3 regions of the Staphylococcus sp. GW821-FHT11H10 genome follow, and region 3 is predicted to be linked to each of the others. Evidence: predicted binding sites of a transcription regulator. Region 3 holds the regulator's gene; each other region holds the start of a gene.
What was found. The regulator Rex, encoded in region 3, represses fermentation and respiration genes when NADH is low (regulators of the CRP and FNR family bind a similar motif). The targets are predictions, from matches to a motif close to TTGTGAAATATTTCACAA.
Positions count from the first base shown of each region.

Region 1 (6,511 bases), on a different contig from region 3:
TCAAAATAAATCGACACTTACAGCAAACGTGTAGACGTACTTTCAAATATAGTTCAAAAGGCTATAAAAGTCCATGAAATACTATGGCAACAGTCTTGACATTACTTTTAGTTCATAATATCTTTAAATAAGTTAAGGGGGGAAATGTATGTATATTAAAGATAGTTATTTAAGTAATCAATTATGTTTTTTATTATATGTTACTTCTAAAGAAGTTATAAAAAAATATACTTACTATTTAAAAAAGCATGATTTAACATATACAAACTTTATGGTCATCATGGCCATCGAAAATGAAGAAAAGATAAATATTAAATCACTTGGTCGTCGCGTATTTTTAGATTCTGGAACACTAACACCTCTCTTAAAGAAATTAGAGAAAAAAGGCTACGTACAACGTATGCGTGAAAAAGAAGATGAAAGAAATCTTCAAATTACACTGACTGAAAGCGGTATTAATATTAAACCTACGTTGAAAGCTATCTCTGACCAAGTTTTTGAGGACTTTGATATTTCACAAGATGAAAAAGATAATCTTGTTAATAGCTTAAAACATGTTATTTCAAATAACTTCGATTATACTACTCACTAATATTTAATCCTGGCAAAAGCGAAACACTTTATTTCACAATTACTAGGCTTTATACATATTGAGACTTTTGCCATGGATTTACTATTCCGCACTTAATCTTTGCCTTATTCTTTTATAATTCCTTTCGCTTTACGTTAACCCTCTCTATTACTATAATGTACTTGAAAAGTATCATTTTACAACTATGGTATGCACGCTTAAATAAAGGAGAGACATTAGTATGAATAATAGAGAGTTTTTTGAACAATCCATTTTCAAGAATAATCCAAAAGACGTATTTCGTGATTTAGGTGAACAAGTTTTTAATCAATTTTCATCAAAAAGTTTCCCGACAAATATTTATAATCAAACAAATCAATACGTATTAGAAGCTGAACTACCTGGTGTCAATAAGTCTGAAATTGAACTTAAATTTGAACATGCGGCATTAACAATTAAAGTTCAAAAGCATGTATCTGAACAAACAGGTAGCGTTCAATTAAGTGAACGTGCAAGTGGTGAATTAGTTAGACATTTTGAATTTAATGATATTGATAAGTCACAAATTAAAGCAAGCTACGAAGACGGGATTTTAGTTGTTATTTTACCTAAAGAAGTTAGTGCACAAGATCAATCAACAACAATTACAGTAGAATAAATAGATATACAGAATAAAATGTTAAAGAGCAATACAAAACTATGTTTAGCTTTGTATTGCTCTTTTTAATGTATAAATTTATTTTGCATATTCTTTTTTATATAAGTGTCCCATGGTAATAAATGCTAAGACACCAAATATTGCTAAAAGAATAAATGCTAAATGACTTGAACCAGTTAGACCTGTTACATAAGTAATAACTAAAGGTGGGAAGAATCCTCCTAAACCACCCATCATAGAAACAATACCATTAGCTGCACCAGATTCTTTTGCGAAGTAAGAAGGTACAAGTTTAAATATTAAACCATTACCTAAACCAGCACAGATACTGATAGTTAAACAACCGATAGTAAATAAAGCAATATGACTTGAAATTCCTAAAATAACAGCACCTACAATCATAATAATAAAATCGATCATTAGTACTTTCACAGCATTAAATTTATCTCCAAGTATACCGCCAATTGGTCTTAAGAAAGTTGCTAAAGCAATGAATACACCTGACCGAATACCTGCATCAACTTTATCAATGCCAAAGTTATTTACTAAGTAGTTAGGTAAGAATAATCCAAATGCTACAAAAGCACCAAACGTAATAAAATACCAAAGACTTAAGTAATATAACTTATAATTTGATGATAATTTTTTAAACTGAGATGCTAAAGGTACTTTCACTTTTGGTTCATTTTTATCACCAAAAATGAACATTAAAATTGCGAAAATAGCAATGATAATTAAATAACTTCTTACCGTCGTTTGCCAACCTATAATACCTGCAATAGGTGGTGCTAAAAATGAAGATACTGCCGTACCGATGTTACCCATACCATAAATTCCATTAGCAAGCCCTACTTTATCTTTTGAAAAATATTTAGGTACAGATGTCACACCTACAGAGAATATCGCACCTCCAACACCTAAAAAGAATCCAGATAACATTAACATTCCTGGTGTTTGTGCTTGCCCTAAAAAGAAGATAGGAAATAATAATATAACAAAACTACAAAAGAATACCCATTTCGCACCAATAATATTAGTTAAATAACCGAATGGCACACGTAAAATTGAACCTAATATTACTGGAATTGCCAATATAATAGATAACTGTCCAGGATTAACTTTAACATCTTGAGAGATATATGGCATTAACGGAGATATAATACTCCATGCCATGAAACCCACTACAAGACTTAACGTTTGTAAGGTAAGTTGAAAGCCACCTTTTGTCTTATACATTTTTTCACCTTCATCATTTAATTTTCTTTATCAGTAATTGTTATATAAAAGAGGTCAAAAATTTATAATTCAATCACATTACTGATTACAATTAAATTTTAGTAGAATTGTGAAAAAATGAACATAAGGATATTCCCTTATACTGACTGGGAATCCCCCTATATTTTTTCTATATATGTACGCAAAAAACTGAGACATTACTAATCTGTCTCAGTTTCATTTTCATCATTTAAAAATCTAATAATTTCTTTTTCAATGCATATTCTACTAACTCAGGTTTAGATTTTAAATCGAGTTTAGTCATTATATGTGTTTTATGCGCTTCGACCGTTTTGACCGACACGAATAATTTTTCAGCAATATCTTTATTACCATACCCTTTTGCAATTAAAGGTAATATTTCTAGTTCGCGCTTAGATAATATTTTAAATGGATCGTTAGTAGATACATCATCTGAATGTTTATGATTTACAAATTCATTCACTAATGACGTTGTTAATTTCATATCTACATATGTTTCGCCCTTATAAACTGTTCGCACGGCTAGTAATAATTGTTCATCAGGTGCATTCTTTAATATATAGCCTTTAGCACCATTACGAAGAACGTGGAACAAATATTCTTCATCATCATACATTGTTAATATTAATATTTTAGTTTCAGGAAAACTTTCTGATATTTTACTTGTTGCAATTAATCCTGATTCACCAGGTGGCATACTTAAGTCCATAATTAATACATCTGGCTTATGCTCCATCACCTTTTGATATGCTTCTCCCCCATCAGCAGCGGTTGCAACTACTTCCATATCCTCTTGAAAGTTTAAAATCATCGAAAATCCTGTTCTAACAACTGCATGATCATCTGCAATAACAATCTTCACTTTATATTCCCCTAACATATTTTAAACTGGTACTTCTAACGTAATAATTGTACCTTTACCAATATGTGTTTCTATATTCACTGTACCTTTAACAAGTTCTGCTCTCTCATTCATTCCATATAGCCCTAATCCAGTACCCTGAGGTTTTAAGTTGGGATCAAAGCCTTTACCCCTGTCAATAATCTCAGCGATAAGACCTTCTTCAGTTTGTTGAATCGTTACTTCCACTTCATAAACACCTGCATATTTTAATGCATTAAATATCGCTTCTTGAACAACGCGATAAACAACGGTTTCAATTTCACTATCGAAACGTATTGTTTGAATATTTGATTGATAAACAACATTTAATCCATAATTATACTCTAATTGTTTGAAATAAGATTTAAAAGCTGCTTCTAATCCTAAATCATCAAGTGATGAAGGCCTCAATTCTACTGATAAATCACGAATATCATTAATTAAATTAGACATTAGCAATTCAATATGTTCGGATTTTTCAATGAGTTGAGCCATATCTTGTTGATATTTTAATAATCTCAATTCAACATCTACATTTAGCATCTCTTGAACAACACTATCATGTAATTCTCTAGATATACGTTTTCTTTCATTTTCTTGTGCAGCAATCGTTTTACGTAACATCTGACGTTGATACATCTTTTCTTGTCGCTCTATTTGTGGAGATATATCTTGTAATGTAAAAGCGTAGATTTGTGCCTCATCATCAATACATTGATACGAAGCAGTAAATGGTTGAATTTTATTATCTACCGTTTTCATGAATACTTGGAAATTCATATCATTAGGCTTTGTCGTATCAAGATAACAGTTAATGCAACTTTGTAATGCAAATTCGTTAGAGTAACCTTCACAACGATTACATATCGCATTGGTCATTGCACTATAATTATTATCCTTTGAAATAATCTCTTCTGCAGCATCATTCATCGCGATAACCTTACCATCTTTATTTACAAATACGATTTTTTCATTCGTCTTTTCGTAATATTTTTTTAGTAAGTTCTCTAAATCAAGATTATCAACATCCAACATTTTAAACACCTACATTTCTTCTGAAAATGTCCAAAGCTTGCCACTAATATCCAAAGTTTCATAATCAGGAAGAGACTTGCCATCTCTTTGACCTAAGAGTAATACACCATACACCTGATTATTGTAACACAATGGGATAGCTACCATTGCAGTTAGATTTTCGGCAATTAAGATTGGATATTTAATCTTATCTTCTGGTGATAAGCTTGCCACTACGTCGGCAATGATCATGCGTTTTCCAGTCTTCATAACCATACCGGCTAGACCTCGCCCTTTACGCAAGATAATCATTTTATAGCGATCATTCAGGTTACCTGAGACATAATGCCATTTAATCGGTGCTGAAGTCATATGATGCTCATAAAGTGCAACACCTGCAAAATCATAGCCTTCACTGACCCTTAGATTATTCAATTGTTGTTGGAAATCCTGTTTTTCAAATACTGGATTCGTAATCACATTTGAATCTCCTCTCATACTCATGAACGTGTTTTATGTTTACGATAAACAATATATCTACGATTAGTATACGAAAGCGGTACACTCCAAACATGCACTAAGCGAGTGAATGGCCAACAAGCTAAAATTGTAAATCCAAGTAAGATGTGAATTTTAAAAGATAAAGGTACACTCGTCATCAGACTCGCGTCTGGTGAAAATGTAAATAAGTGTCTAAACCATATAGATATCGTTTGACGATAATCAAAATCACTTACCATCGCATTCGTAACTAATGTTGAATAACATCCCATGAAAATAATTAATATTAATAAGAAATTTACAAATATATCAGAAGCTGAACTTAGCTTTCTAACATTTTTAATAGTAATTCGTCGTGCTGTTAATAGTAACATACCAATAAACGTCATTATACCAAAGATACTACCGATGTATACAGCACCAAAATGATACATTTCCTCGCTTACACCTAATCCATCAATCCATTTAGCTGGTATAGCGAGACCTACGACGTGACCAAAAAACACCGGTATGATGCCCAAATGGAATAATAAGCTACCCCATTTTAATTGTTTTTTCTCTAAAAATTCACTCGATTTAGCAGTCCATGAGAATTGATCGTATTTATAACGAGCGATGTGTCCAACAATGAAAATGGCTACACATAAATATGGAAATATAATCCATAAAAATTGATTAAGCATGAGATGTCACCTCATTTGGAATTTCTAGACAAGCTTTTAATGTATTTCTTAAAGCACGGATCACATAAGCATAAGGATTGTTATCTTGAGCTAAATGATTTGCCATTTCATACGTACCGTCTTCAATAATCATAATAACTAGTTCAATATTGCCTTCTGCTCGTGGATCATTTTGCCATGATGCTACGTGTAAGAATTGGAGCATCAATGGTAGGTAATCTGATAACTCGTTATCTACCATTTTCAACCCAAACATTTCATATAACACTTTAAGTTTAGCCAACATTTGGCCTCTTTCTTTTTGAGTATCAAATTTGTTGTAAGTCATATAAAGCGGTGATTTCTTATTAAAATCAAAGGTATCTGTATATATTGCTTTAATTTCTGACAATGTGAATTGATGCATAATCTCTCTGTATTTTACTAAATCATCATAACCAGGATGAGAGGGTTCAATCGTTTCTTCAAATGTTTTTGGATGAAACGTTAATTTCTCTGGGAAATTAAGTTGCTGAGCTATATAACCAAAACTTTCTTGATAATAATGAAATTGTTGTAAATTAATCACGGAAAATCCCTCCATAGAAATTCTCATTATAAATTTCTTGTCCTGTTTTTCCTGAACCTACTGGAACACCACAGCCTTCACAATTGTCTCCGAAGTATTCGCCACCATACCCTTGGCTACCTTGCGCATGGTACGTATCTAAATATGTTTCTTTATGAGATGTTGGTACAACAAAGCGATCTTCATATTTTGCTAAACCTAATAAACGATACATATCTTTAGTTTGAATTTCTGATAATCCAAGTCTTTCTAATTTAGAAGTATCAAACTCTTTACCTGTAACTTGTGAGCGCATGTAACTTCTCATCATAGCCATTTTTTGTAAAGATTCCTTAACAGGTTGGACATCTCCGGCAGTAAATAAATTAGCTAAGTA
Region 1 covers NZ_JBXARC010000002.1:145,385-151,895, reverse strand. Annotated here, with positions in the region: gene AC1RRU_RS02250 (MarR family winged helix-turn-helix transcriptional regulator) at 149-592, shown strand; gene AC1RRU_RS02245 (Hsp20/alpha crystallin family protein) at 813-1,229, shown strand; gene AC1RRU_RS02240 (nitrate/nitrite transporter) at 1,308-2,465, opposite strand; gene nreC (nitrate respiration regulation response regulator NreC) at 2,695-3,348, opposite strand; gene nreB (nitrate respiration regulation sensor histidine kinase NreB) at 3,370-4,404, opposite strand; gene nreA (nitrate respiration regulation accessory nitrate sensor NreA) at 4,414-4,863, opposite strand; gene narI (respiratory nitrate reductase subunit gamma) at 4,884-5,567, opposite strand; gene narJ (nitrate reductase molybdenum cofactor assembly chaperone) at 5,560-6,135, opposite strand; gene narH (nitrate reductase subunit beta) at 6,128-6,511, opposite strand, start outside.
Region 1: AC1RRU_RS02240 (nitrate/nitrite transporter) is a predicted target of Rex. The motif match lies at 2,573-2,590, and genes of this name have one in related genera.

Region 2 (6,511 bases), on a different contig from region 3:
AGGTCCATATTTCGTATACGTCTCTAAAACTTCTATGTCATTTTCAAGTGCGCCCATAATCACACCAGCAATGTGTCTTTGCTTAAACATATTTAATAATCTTAATTCCTCTTCTTTATCATTATATGTTTGCATGATTAACGTATGATATGGTGTACCTTTAATTTCTTTATCAATTGCATCAATCAAATACGCGAAATATGGATTCGTAATTCTAGGTACAATGATACCAATCGTATAAGACTTGTTAGAACGCAATTGCATAGCGACTGAATTTGGCACATAATCAAGTTCTTCCATCGCTTGTTGGATTTTAATTTTCTTATTCTCAGAAATATAAGGATGATGATTTAAATATCTTGAAACCGTCGATATAGATAACCCTGCTCTCTGAGCTACATCTTTAATTGTTGCCATAGTACCACCTTTAATGAAAACGTTTTCATTATTTATGATAGGTTGTCGCTACATTTTTGTCAATCACTCAAGTTAGATATTCAACATTTTAAATATGTCAAAAAGAGCCTGGGACATAAATAATATGATGATGCTATTTTGCAAATTCGCAGTAGCTGACTGAACTGAAAATGCGCTTAAATCAAGCTTTTTTCAGTTCTAGTCATCCTTGCGGGGGTGGGACGACGAATTTAAAAAGAATTCTGTCCCACTCCCTATTATTCATCATTTTGATTCCAAATTCTTTTTCATTCCTATTCTTCTACTAACCATTCAATTGTGCGTTTGATGGCCTTATCCCAGAACGCATAATCATGTTGACCTGGACCTTCTTCATATTGATAGTCAATTCCTTTATCATCCAAATATGTCATAAATTGTTGATTATCTTCATATAAGAAATCTTCTGTACCACATTGAATCAACAACTTAGGTATGGTCAATCCTTTTTCGACCGCTTCATCAACTAAATGATATGTATCGAGTTCAGTACCCTTGATAGTTGTATCTTCCCCAGTAATTGCTTTTGGTGCGAAATCAGGATAATCAAGTTCCATTAACCCTTGCGCTTGAAAGACAGAAGACAATGGCGATGCTTTAGAGAAGAGTCTTCCTTGTGTTAATGCAAATTTCATCGTGCCGTAACCACCCATCGAATGACCTGCAATAAAATTATCTTCACGTTTTGGTGATAATGGAAGTAGCTTATGTGCGTAGTGATACACTTCCAATATATGGTCATAATAACTATGACCGTACGTCATATTTGCATAGCCACTATGATCTGCATTCGGCATAATAATGGCTAATTGATGTTCATCTGCATATCGCTCAACACTGGTAAAGCGTGTATACGACGTTGCATCACTTGATAATCCATGCAATAGCATAAGTGATTTATAAGATTTAGGTGATTGTGTTTCGTCGAAGAAACTGGCGTCTTCTGGAATAATTGCTACAAATGATTGTTGCATACCTAAAGATGGTGATAAGTAATTGATTGTCATGAGTGCCATGTTGATTGTCGCCCCTTCTAATAATAAATGATTATATCTATTTTACACTTTTTCTGAAAAAGGTGTTACCCAAACATACAAAAAGACGTTAGTAATGTCACCAACGTCTTAAGTAGCAATTATTGTGTTTATATCGGTTTGGTAGTTTAATATAAACGCTTTTTGTATATAAAGGGGGCTTTGTGTCTTATTTATTACTTTATAACCATCCAGTTTTTGCCATTTTTTATTAATTTTTTCTCTTCTTTTAATTCATGTACAATATGGCCAGTTGTTTCACGTGAAATACCTGCTAAATCACTCAGTAATTGAATGGTCATGATATGTTTAATTTCGTAGAATTCATCATGATCGTATCCTATTGCATGACATAAATAATATAGTACTTTCTCAATACGTTCTCTCGCCAACTTTGTGGTTAATGCCATATTGTATTCCATTAGCAGTTCAAGTTCGTTATTTAACTTTTCGAACAGTGTAACAAATATGTCGTCATGATTTTTACAAAGATATTCCAACATATCTTTAGGTATGCCTATTACATTACATGGTGTTATAGCTGTGCACATCTCGTTTAATTCAATTTTTCGAAAGAGATGATTTAACGGAAATAATAGTTGCTCTTTATTAAGCTTACGATAAGCGTCCCCATCTTCATTAATTGTTTCACGCAAAACAATACCGTCTAGTAACAAATACACATAGGTGGGCTGATCAGATGAATAATATATGATTTGTCCTTTATTGTAACGTCGCACGAAACACTCACTCTTGAATGCTTGAATGACACCCGTTGGAATATTTAAGTAAGACGCTAATTGTTTGAGCCCTTCACTTAAATCATTGTCTCTGTTGTTGATATATGTCTTTCCGGCCATTGAGATACACTCCTAAATCTTTTAAAACTTTTTATTAGAATACTGAAACGCTTCCCATCGCTAAGCGAATGATACCTATTATTGCAAGTATGATAATGACTGCAAACAAGATATAGTCACCTTTCGTTAATGGTTTATGGTTATTACGTTGTACGAAACGATAAACAAATAGACCAGGGATGTAGAGCAACATGGTTAATAACAAGTAATCAATACCTGCAGCGTACACAAGCCATATCGCATAGATTGATGCAATAATACCGATTGCCCATTGTTTCACTGTAGCGTGTCCTTTATGCTCAATTGTGTATTTCAATTGATAAAAGGCACTAAACATATACGGAATTAAAATCGCGCTTGATGCAAGTGAAAACGCAAATTGATATGCACTGTCTGTAAATAACATGCTAATTAAGAATATTTGTACTAGAATGTTTGTAATTAATAATGCATTGATTGGTGCTTTATTTTTATTTTCTTTAGCAAACCATTTCGGGAACAAGCCATCTTTAGCCACTATAAATGGTAGCTCACCAGCTAGTAATGTCCAACCAAGCCATGCACCTAAAACAGAAATAATTAATCCAATGTTAACGAGTACTGAACCCCAATGACCAACGATATGTTCTAACACTTGTGCCATTGATGGGCTTGCAAGATCAGCAATTTGATTTTGTTGAATGACGCCTTGTGCCAATACAGTCATTAAGAAGTAAATAACAAGTACTGAAACAAGTCCAATTACTGTAGCAGTACCTACGTCTTTTTTCGATTTAGCACGACCTGAGAATACCACTGCACCTTCAATACCAGTGAATACCCATACGGTTACAAGCATTGTACTCTTAACTTGAGACATTGTATCGCCCCAACTAAATATACCTGTACCACCGCTTGTCATTCCGTAGAACCCTGCTTTGAATGTATCGAAATTAAATACTACAATCATACAAATGATGACTAAGAATATAGGAATTAACTTTGCAACAGTTACAATACTATTGATAAAAGCTGCGGTTTCAACACCTCTAAGTATTAAGAAGTGCACACCCCATAATAAGAAAGAAGCGACGATAATACTTGGTAGCGTATTACCACCTTTGAAGATTGGGAAGAAGTTACCTATTGCTGACATCAATAATGTTGCATAGGCTACGTTACCTAGAAACGCAGCAAACCAGTAGCCCCAAGCACTTGAGAAACCAATAAAGTCGCCAAATCCAGCCTGTGCATAACTGTAAATTCCACCTTCTAAGTCCGGTCTTACATTAGTGAGATTTTGGAAGACAAATGCGAGTGAAATCATTCCGATTGCGGTGATAATCCATCCAATCATAATTGCTAAACCACCGGCTTGACCACCCATATCAGAAATGATATTGAACGCACCGCCACCAATCATAGAACCAATGACTAAGCCAATAAGTGACGTTTTACCAAGTTTGTTTGTGTCTGATTCATTCATAATTCATTTCCCCTTCTAAGGAGGATTACTTTTAAATTAAGGGCTTGAAGCATCATTATTCAATTGTCTGGTAACCCTGCTTCAAACCCTTCTCCTTGTGTTATATTTCTACATCACTTTCCCTGCGATGTATTTTTCAAAAAAGTCCTTACGTTTGCTCGAAATACTTTAAATATCTTCTCTAAATAATGGTTGGCTCATACATCTTGGGCCCCCACGTCCACGAACAAGTTCACTACCAGTAATTTCAAGCACTTTAATGCCTTTATCACGAAGTAATTGGTTTGATACGTAGTTTCGGTCATAAGTAACGACCACACCTGGGCGTATACATAGCGTATTTGAACCGTCATTCCATTGTTCACGTGCGCCGTCTATCACGTCACCATTACCAGTTGGGATAAACTCGATTTTTTCAACGCCAAGTACGTCTGCTAGCGTTTCACGTAGTTTATTAGAATGTGTAATTTTGATATCATCTTTTGCTTCATCGTATTCAATCGTAAATAAATTCATGTTATTTTCTTCTTTGAAAATAGCTGAATGCACTGTGAATTTATCGTAGTCAATCATTGTGAATACTGTATCTAAATGCATGAACGTACGACTATTTGGAATTTCAATCGCAATTACTTTCTTGAATGTCGTAGATTCATCTTTAAATATATTACGTGCTAAGCGTTCAATTGCTTGTGCTGATGTACGTTCAGATATACCAATGGCTAAAGCTTCTTTAGATAGAATTAATTCATCTCCACCTTCGATATTAAATGGTGAGTTTCGGTCTAACCATACTGGTACATCTGCATCTTTAAATCTTGGATGATATTTTAAAATGTATGTCATAAATAGTGATTCTCTGCGACGTGCTCTCCAATACATTCTGTTAATTGTCATACCTCTACCTACTGATGCTTGAGGATCACGTGTAAAGTAAAGGTTAGGCATTGGGTCTAAATAGAATGGATATCTATCATCCATGTATTCAACGAGATGTGTTGTTTTTAGTTCAATTTCTTCTTTTCTCACACCAGCCATAATTTTATCGATTAATTCTTGATCTGATAACTTCGCAAAAAACGTTTTAATTTCAGCTTCATGTCCTAATACTGTTTTTTGAGATTCTGCAAGAATGTCGTCAATGAACTGTTCTCGCACATCTTTATCTGCAATTGCTTCAGCTGCTAGTTTTTCTAAATAAACAACTTCCACACCTTCATCACGAAGTGTTTGTGCAAATTTGTCGTGTTCTTCTTGCGCCACTTTTAAATAAGGAATATCGTCGAATAGCAAGCCACTTAAGTGATCTGGTACTAAATTTTCTAATTCTTTACCAGGTCGTTTGAGTAATACTGTTTTTAATCTACCGATTTCACTGTTTACTTGAATAGGTCCTTGTGTCATATTCATTTCCTCCTTTATTTATCTACAATTAGAGTATAAAGCGCTTTCAAAAAAGTTTATGTGATTGTTTTCACAATATGAACGTGTGCTAGTTCATGCTTTCTGGTTATTCAATGCATATTTGTGATTGAATATACAAAATCATTGGGCATTTGGTGCTTTTTATGTATATTCCATTTATTTTCGTATGATAATATTTTTAAGAAAAGTTTTTTATGCATTATTCTGTATTTATAAACACCCGTGATTTGTATCTACAATTATATAACTACTTAGGTTATGAACATTATAATTTAGGTGTGTTACACTCTATTATAGATAATATAAAAAAGTAAATCCACATTATATTTTATACATTAATTTGAATATTTATGATTAAATAATTTATAATGCACATATTTAGCCATTTCTTCAGAATTAGTTAGTACCATCAATGTGTCATTGCCACCTACTGTCCCTAATATTTCATTAATATTCATTCGATCAATGAAATAATTAATGCATTGCGCAAATCCTGGAGATGTTTTGATAAGTATGTAGCTATCTTTTATTATGATATTTTTAATTTCACTGTCATAATAATGTAGCAGTTTCGTTTTAGCATCCATTTGTTGCGTATTATCTAACTTCTTATAATAGGATTGATTACTTACAGCTGGAACTTTAAAAATCTTTAATTCTTTCAAATCTCTTGAAATCGTAGTTACGCTATAGCGCACCCCGAAATGCGTATCGATGTAATCTGCAATCTCTTCCTTTTTGTTAAATCGGTTATTCTTAACTACCGTTGCGATGAGATCTAGACGTTTATTCTTTTTCATATTATAAACTCCCTCTATCCCTATACAGCCTACTGCTATATTTATGTTTTACTTTTAACGTATCATTTTTTTGTCTTTCTTTGTGTGGGGTATTTCATAAAATCTGTTATAAATTTAATTATTTACATAAAAACGCCCCAAAAGTAAGATTTATCATCCAACTATTGAGGTGTCTTTCAAGTTATGCTATTTTGATTCTTTCATAGCTTGTTTTACAGTGCTATAACCTATTACCACGCGATCAACTTTACCGTTATCTACATCAAACCATACCGTCATTCCTTTTGAATTTGGTTGGTAGAAATAGATACCTGTTGTATTATGCTTTTGGTTATTTACCTTTTGTAAATCTTTACCGTAAGTTTTATTTAATTGATCCAATGTCATTTTACCCGTTACGTTTAAATCAAGTAATGATGCTGTTTTACCATCTTTCGAAACGTTTCTAAAATATTGATCATATTTTTTCAC
Region 2 covers NZ_JBXARC010000005.1:40,825-47,335, reverse strand. Annotated here, with positions in the region: gene AC1RRU_RS04415 (LacI family DNA-binding transcriptional regulator) at 1-417, opposite strand, end outside; gene AC1RRU_RS04410 (alpha/beta hydrolase) at 711-1,472, opposite strand; gene AC1RRU_RS04405 (Crp/Fnr family transcriptional regulator) at 1,667-2,350, opposite strand; gene arcD (arginine-ornithine antiporter) at 2,385-3,815, opposite strand; gene arcA (arginine deiminase) at 3,984-5,219, opposite strand; gene AC1RRU_RS04390 (arginine repressor) at 5,576-6,040, opposite strand; gene isaB (immunodominant staphylococcal antigen IsaB family protein) at 6,227-6,511, opposite strand, start outside.
Region 2: arcA (arginine deiminase) is a predicted target of Rex. The motif match lies at 5,278-5,295, and genes of this name have one in related genera.

Region 3 (6,511 bases):
AATAAAAAAATTGTGTCATCCATCTTCATAATTACCACTTCCTTTAAAAATATCATAATGATACTAAATTGAAATAGCAAAAATGCGTAAGATAAAATGACACAATATGTTACATAATATAACAAAGACATTTTGCATGCCTATTTTGTTTTAAGCTTTCTGAATTGTAATTGTCCATGAAGCATCGTCTAATTGTTCATAATTCGTAACTGGATAACCTTGCTCAGCTGCCCAATTAGGAATAGCTTCTGTTGCTTGTGTGCAATCAAAATCAATTTTAAGTTCATCACCATTATCTAGTGTTTGCATTTTCTTTTGCGCTTCTATCAATGGGAATGGACAAACCATACCTACAGTACCTAATTCATATAACATTGTATTACCTCCAAATTAATTAAGTTGTTTGTACTTGTTTTGTCGCTGTTGTTGCTTGAGACTTAGATGTTTGTTTTTCTAATTTTTTCATTGGTCTTATAAATATAAAGTAACTCATAAACCATACACCTAAAATCATAGAACCAAGTGCTATCCATCCTTTCCAAGACATGATAGCAGTTTCTACTAAACCATTTCCAATTGAACATCCTCCAGCTACTGAAGCACCAAATCCCATACAAATACCACCAATAGCACTATTGCGAATGGTCTTTTTATCAGGTAATCGCCATTTAAATTCACGTGATCCTTTAGCAGCAATATAAGAACCTAAGAATATACCTAAAATTAATAAAACTCCCCAATCAATTAGCTTAGTATCACCTGTTATTAAAAAAGTAATTAAATTTGCTGAAGGTGTGGTAATGCCTAAGCCATAATCTCTTCCAGTAGAAATACTCATTGGCCAAGCTATCAAAGCAATTAATCCTACTGCAATACCAGCTACAAATGGATGGTATCGTTTTTCAAATAAATAGTGTCTCAAGCCACTATATTTTTGTTTAAGCTTTGGAACTGCAAATTTGGGTTTTGGTTTACGTAATGTTTTAGTTACAAAAATGATAGTTATAATTGTTAATACTAACGTAAACACCCACATAGGAATACCGGTAGTCTGAGACATATTTGCATTAATGTTTGTAGGTTTATTAATCCATGACATTACTGGAAGTAATATACCAGTTTTAGTAATAGCAGCAGTTACAGCATATAGTACGAGCGCTACCCAACTGCCAATCAAACCTTCACCAGCTCGATACCATGTACCTGTAGCACATCCTCCTGCTAATACAATACCGATTCCAAATATAAAAGCACCAATAATTGTACCTATAATTGGAAATGTACTATCTGGGATAGATATAACATTTAATCCAGTTAAAATAAGTAGTCCAATACTTTGGACAGTAATAGCAACTAATAAGGCATAAAACATTTTATTATTTTTTTGAACGTACATATCTCTGAAGCCACCAGCTAAACAGAAGCGTGTACGTTGCATCACAAACCCTAATAATATACCTACTATAAGACCACTAATGATCATCCATATCACTATCAATTCATCCTTTCCCGATTGTTTTACTAAGGTGTTATAATCAATTGTACTAAATTTTGCAACATCTTAAAATTAAACGCTTTTGATTTTAATAATATGATGTTTTAAAAACTAAATGAAATTAATGAATGTTAAACGCAAATTAAAAACACCCCTCTTATAAAGAAGGATGCAAGAATATAAATATAAAAATTAATTAGAATAGTTTTTCATAAAGAATAGCAATGATTGCAATTCTATGCCCAAGTCAATATGATGCACTTGTACGGTATTAGGTACTTCTATTCTAGCTGGTGTGAAATTTAGTATACCCTGAATATCAGCTTCAACCAACTGATTTGCAACGCGTTGTGCTGCTTCCTCTGGTGTAGTTAATATTACAACATTGATATTTTGAGCATTGAGTACTTTCTTCAAATCGTTCATATGATGCACAGATACATCACCAATCTCTGTTCCGACAATCTGTTCATCTATATCAAAAGCCTCAGTTATTGTCATTTCATCATGAATTGAAAAGTTATATGTCAAAAGTGCTCGACCTAAATTACCAACACCTACTAAAGCTATGTGTATATTATCACTATCACTTAATGCTGTTTTAAAGAATTCTAATAGACTATCTATATTGTAACCGTAGCCTTTTTTGCCTAATTCTCCAAAATAAGAGAAATCTCTTCGGATGGTTGCTGATTCAATATTGAGTGCCTCACTAATAGCCTTAGAATTAACCCTATCAATGCCTTTTGACTTGAGTGTGTTAACGAATCTGTAATATAAAGGTAATCGCTTCAAAGTTGCCCGTGGAATTTTAGATTTATTATGAGCCATTTAAAATGCCCCCCTTTATGTTTGAATTTTATAATCTATGTATCCAAACTATTTTGAGTGCTATACGTTTTAAATTTAAAAATGTCGTTATGTCCTATTATGAATACTGGAATATTATACCCTAACATATTTTAAAAATAAATAACTTAGTTTCAAGAAACTAAGTAATACGGTAAAATATAGAGTAATATACAATCTAATTTCGAGTAATAAACTTATAAATAGAAAGGTGAAACCTGAATGATACTCTTGCAATTAAACGATATTTCGAAATCATTTGATGGCGAAGATATTTTCACGCGTGTGAATTTCGAAGTAAAAACAGGCGAACGAATTGGTGTCGTAGGCAGAAACGGTGCTGGTAAATCGACTTTAATGAAAATCATTGCCGGTGTTGAAGACTATGATAGCGGTCATATATCAAAAATCAAAAATTTACGTATGGGTTATTTAACACAGCAAATGACACTTAATTCATCCGCTTCAGTCTTCGAAGAAATGTCAAAACCGTTTGAACATTTAAAAAAAATGGAACTTCTAATTAGAGAAGAAACGAATTGGCTAGCTGATCATGCATCTAACTACTATTCCGAAGAATATCAACAACATATGGAACGCTATGAATCTTTAACTAATCAATTCGAACAACTTGATGGTTATCAGTATGAAAGTAAAATCAAAACTGTTCTACATGGTTTAAATTTCAATGAAGATGATTTCGATAAACCTATCAATGATTTCAGTGGTGGTCAAAAAACGCGATTATCCTTAGCCCAAATGCTATTGAATGAGCCAGATTTATTACTACTAGACGAACCTACAAACCATTTAGATTTAGAAACGACGAAGTGGTTAGAAGATTATTTAAAATATTTCAAAGGTGCCATTGTTATTATCAGTCACGATAGATATTTCCTAGATAAAATAGTCACTCAAATATATGATGTTGCACTTGGCGATGTTAAACGTTACGTCGGAAATTATGAACAATTTATTGAGCAACGTGATAAATATTACGAAAGCAGAATGCAAGAATATGAACGTCAGCAAGATGAAATTAAACGATTAGAAACATTTGTAGAGAAAAATATAACACGTGCTTCAACTAGTGGAATGGCAAAAAGTCGTCGAAAAACACTAGAAAAAATGGAACGTATTGACAAACCTATGTTGGACGCAAGAAGTGCTAACATTCAATTTGGCTTTAATCGTAATACAGGTAATGACGTTATGCATATACGTAATCTGAAAATTGGTTATGACTCGCCTATAACATCTCCTATTAATATTGAAGTAAGTAAGGGGGATCATATTGCCATTATTGGCCCAAATGGCGTAGGTAAAACTACTCTAATCAAGACCATCGCTCAACGTCAAAATCAATTAGAAGGTGAAATTACCTTTGGTGCAAATCTTCAAATTGGTTATTACGATCAAAAGCAAGCTGAATTTAAATCTAATAAAACAATTATCGACTATGTTTGGGATCAATATCCAACAATGAATGAAAAAGATATTCGCGCTATACTCGGACGTTTCTTATTCGTGCAAGATGATGTAAAGAAAGTAATCAATGATTTATCCGGTGGAGAAAAAGCTCGTTTGCAATTAGCGCTACTTATGCTTCAAAGAGATAATGTATTAATTCTTGATGAACCAACAAACCATCTTGATATAGATTCTAAAGAGATGTTAGAACAAGCGCTAAAAGATTTTGAAGGAACCATTCTTTTTGTATCACACGATCGTTACTTTATTAATCAATTGGCAAATAAAGTATTCGACTTAAATTATGACGGTGGCCAAATGTATTTGGGAGATTATCAATATTACATCGAGAAAACAGAAGAAGCAGCGGCACTTGAAGCTTTTAAAAATGAGCGCAATGATTTTAGTAAAGAGGATACTTCAAATCAAAATGAAGCTAATGAAAATGTAAATACCTATGATTCTCAAAAGCAACAACGTCGTGAGCAAAGAAAATTAGAACGTCTCATTGAGAACTGTGAAGCCAAAATTGAAGCATTTGAGAATGAAATAGCACGCATTGATGAACAACTCACTCAGCCTGACGTATTCAATAATCCTGAAAAAGCCTCATCATTAGCGACTCAGAAACTTGAAACCGAACAAATGTTAGAACAGGTTATGTCGGAATGGGAAAATTTACAAGAAAATATCTAAAGACTCATTATTTTACCATTAGCTAGAAAGTATTAATTAACTTTCTAGCTAATTTTTTTATACAAATTTCAACAAAAGTTATAAACAGCTAAAATACGATATTATCAACTATCCACATAGTTATCCCACTTATCCACAACTTATTTTAAATTCATTTACAAGATTTTTACACAAAATTAAATTCATATCCACATTGTTAAGAACGGTTTATCCACAACTTATACACTTAATGTTGATAAGTACAAACGTTCTCTATTGACCTTTTGAATTATTTTAATCTCAATAAAAAACCTCTTGTTAACAGTGGATCTTAATCCTTACGTTAAAAGAGGTTCCTTTTGATTATTGAAATAATTAATTCGATTAAATAAATAATATAAATTTAAACTTCTATAGTAGCTTCTTCTATATCCATATTATTTTCACCATTCAAATCTAACTTAGCTGTAATTCCTGACTGATAATAGTAATATGCTGCAGCACCAATCATTGCTGCATTATCAGTACATAATTTAGGACTTGGAATGGATAAATGAATATTATTATCTTCACATAATTGTTGTAATCGGTATCGCAATCCTTTATTACTTGCAACACCTCCAGCAACAATAAGTCTGTTAACTTTATAGGCTTTACATGCATTAATCGCTTTAGTACTTAACACGTCTACAACACTATTTTGAAAACTAGTTGCTACATCTTCTTTTACAACTTCTTCATTCTTTTGTCGCAAATTATGCAGTTTATTTATAACAGAACTTTTCAATCCACTAAAACTAAAATCATAACTTTCCTTTTCTAACCACACTCTTGGAAAATCATAAGTATCTTTACCATATTGAGCTAATTTATCAATTTGTGGCCCTCCTGGGTATGGTAAATCAATTGTTCGAGCGACTTTATCATACGCCTCTCCCACTGCATCATCTCTTGTCTCACCAATAACTTCGAAATGCATATGAGATTTCATATATACTAATTCAGTATGCCCCCCTGACACAATTAGCGTAATTAATGGAAATGTTAATGGTTCTTCTAAATGATTGGCATAAATGTGACCTACAATATGGTGCACAGGAATAAGTGGTTTGTCATAAGCAAAAGCTAGTGCTTTCGCTGCATTAATACCGATAAGTAATGCGCCAATTAATCCTGGTCCTTGAGTCACTGCTATTGCATCAATATCATTCATTGATATATTTGCAGTTGTTAATGCTTCTTCAATCGTTGTCGTAATCCCTTCAACGTGATGTCGACTTGCAACTTCAGGTACAACACCACCGAAACGCTTATGACTCTCAATTTGACTTAATACAATATTAGATAAAATTGAATTTCCATTTTTAATGACACTTACACTTGTTTCATCACAACTCGTTTCTATTGCTAATATTAATGTTTCTTTATTCATTTAAGTTCACCCACATTACCATTGCATCCTCGCCTTCTCCATAATAATTTTTACGTTTACCTCCAAATTGAAAACCCAAATTAGTATAAACATGTTGCGCAATTACATTATCTATCCTAACTTCCAAACTCATCACTTCACATGAATGGCTTGCATAATCCATTACATACTTTAATAATAATTGTCCCAGTCCATAACCTCTAGAGTCTTTACGAATTGCTATCGTTGTAATTTGAGCTTGATCAATAACCATCCATAGTCCTAGATATCCGATAATTTCATTTTCAAAAACAATTACAAAATATTTAGCAAAGTTATTTTCATTCAATTCATGATAAAATGCATCAATTGTCCACGAACTATCATTGAAACTATCTCGTTCTATATCGAATACACTGGGGACATCATCTACTTGCATTGCTCTAATTGTTAATTCTGCTTCTGTTGGTTTAGCCAATTTCTTTCAGCCTCTGATAGTTTAATATAATTAGGAACAAATGTATGAATCGGTTCACTTTTAGTTATGAGTTGTTTCATAGTTGGAGCATGAGGTAAATTATTTTTTATTTCTCCACCTAGGTGTTCGGATA
Region 3 covers NZ_JBXARC010000014.1:37,177-43,687, forward strand. Annotated here, with positions in the region: partial or broken gene AC1RRU_RS08620 (ammonium transporter) at 1-29, opposite strand, end outside; gene AC1RRU_RS08625 (sulfurtransferase TusA family protein) at 151-375, opposite strand; gene AC1RRU_RS08630 (YeeE/YedE family protein) at 395-1,492, opposite strand; gene AC1RRU_RS08635 (redox-sensing transcriptional repressor Rex) at 1,688-2,326, opposite strand; gene abc-f (ribosomal protection-like ABC-F family protein) at 2,567-4,510, shown strand; gene tsaD (tRNA (adenosine(37)-N6)-threonylcarbamoyltransferase complex transferase subunit TsaD) at 4,893-5,921, opposite strand; gene rimI (ribosomal protein S18-alanine N-acetyltransferase) at 5,914-6,339, opposite strand; gene tsaB (tRNA (adenosine(37)-N6)-threonylcarbamoyltransferase complex dimerization subunit type 1 TsaB) at 6,351-6,511, opposite strand, start outside.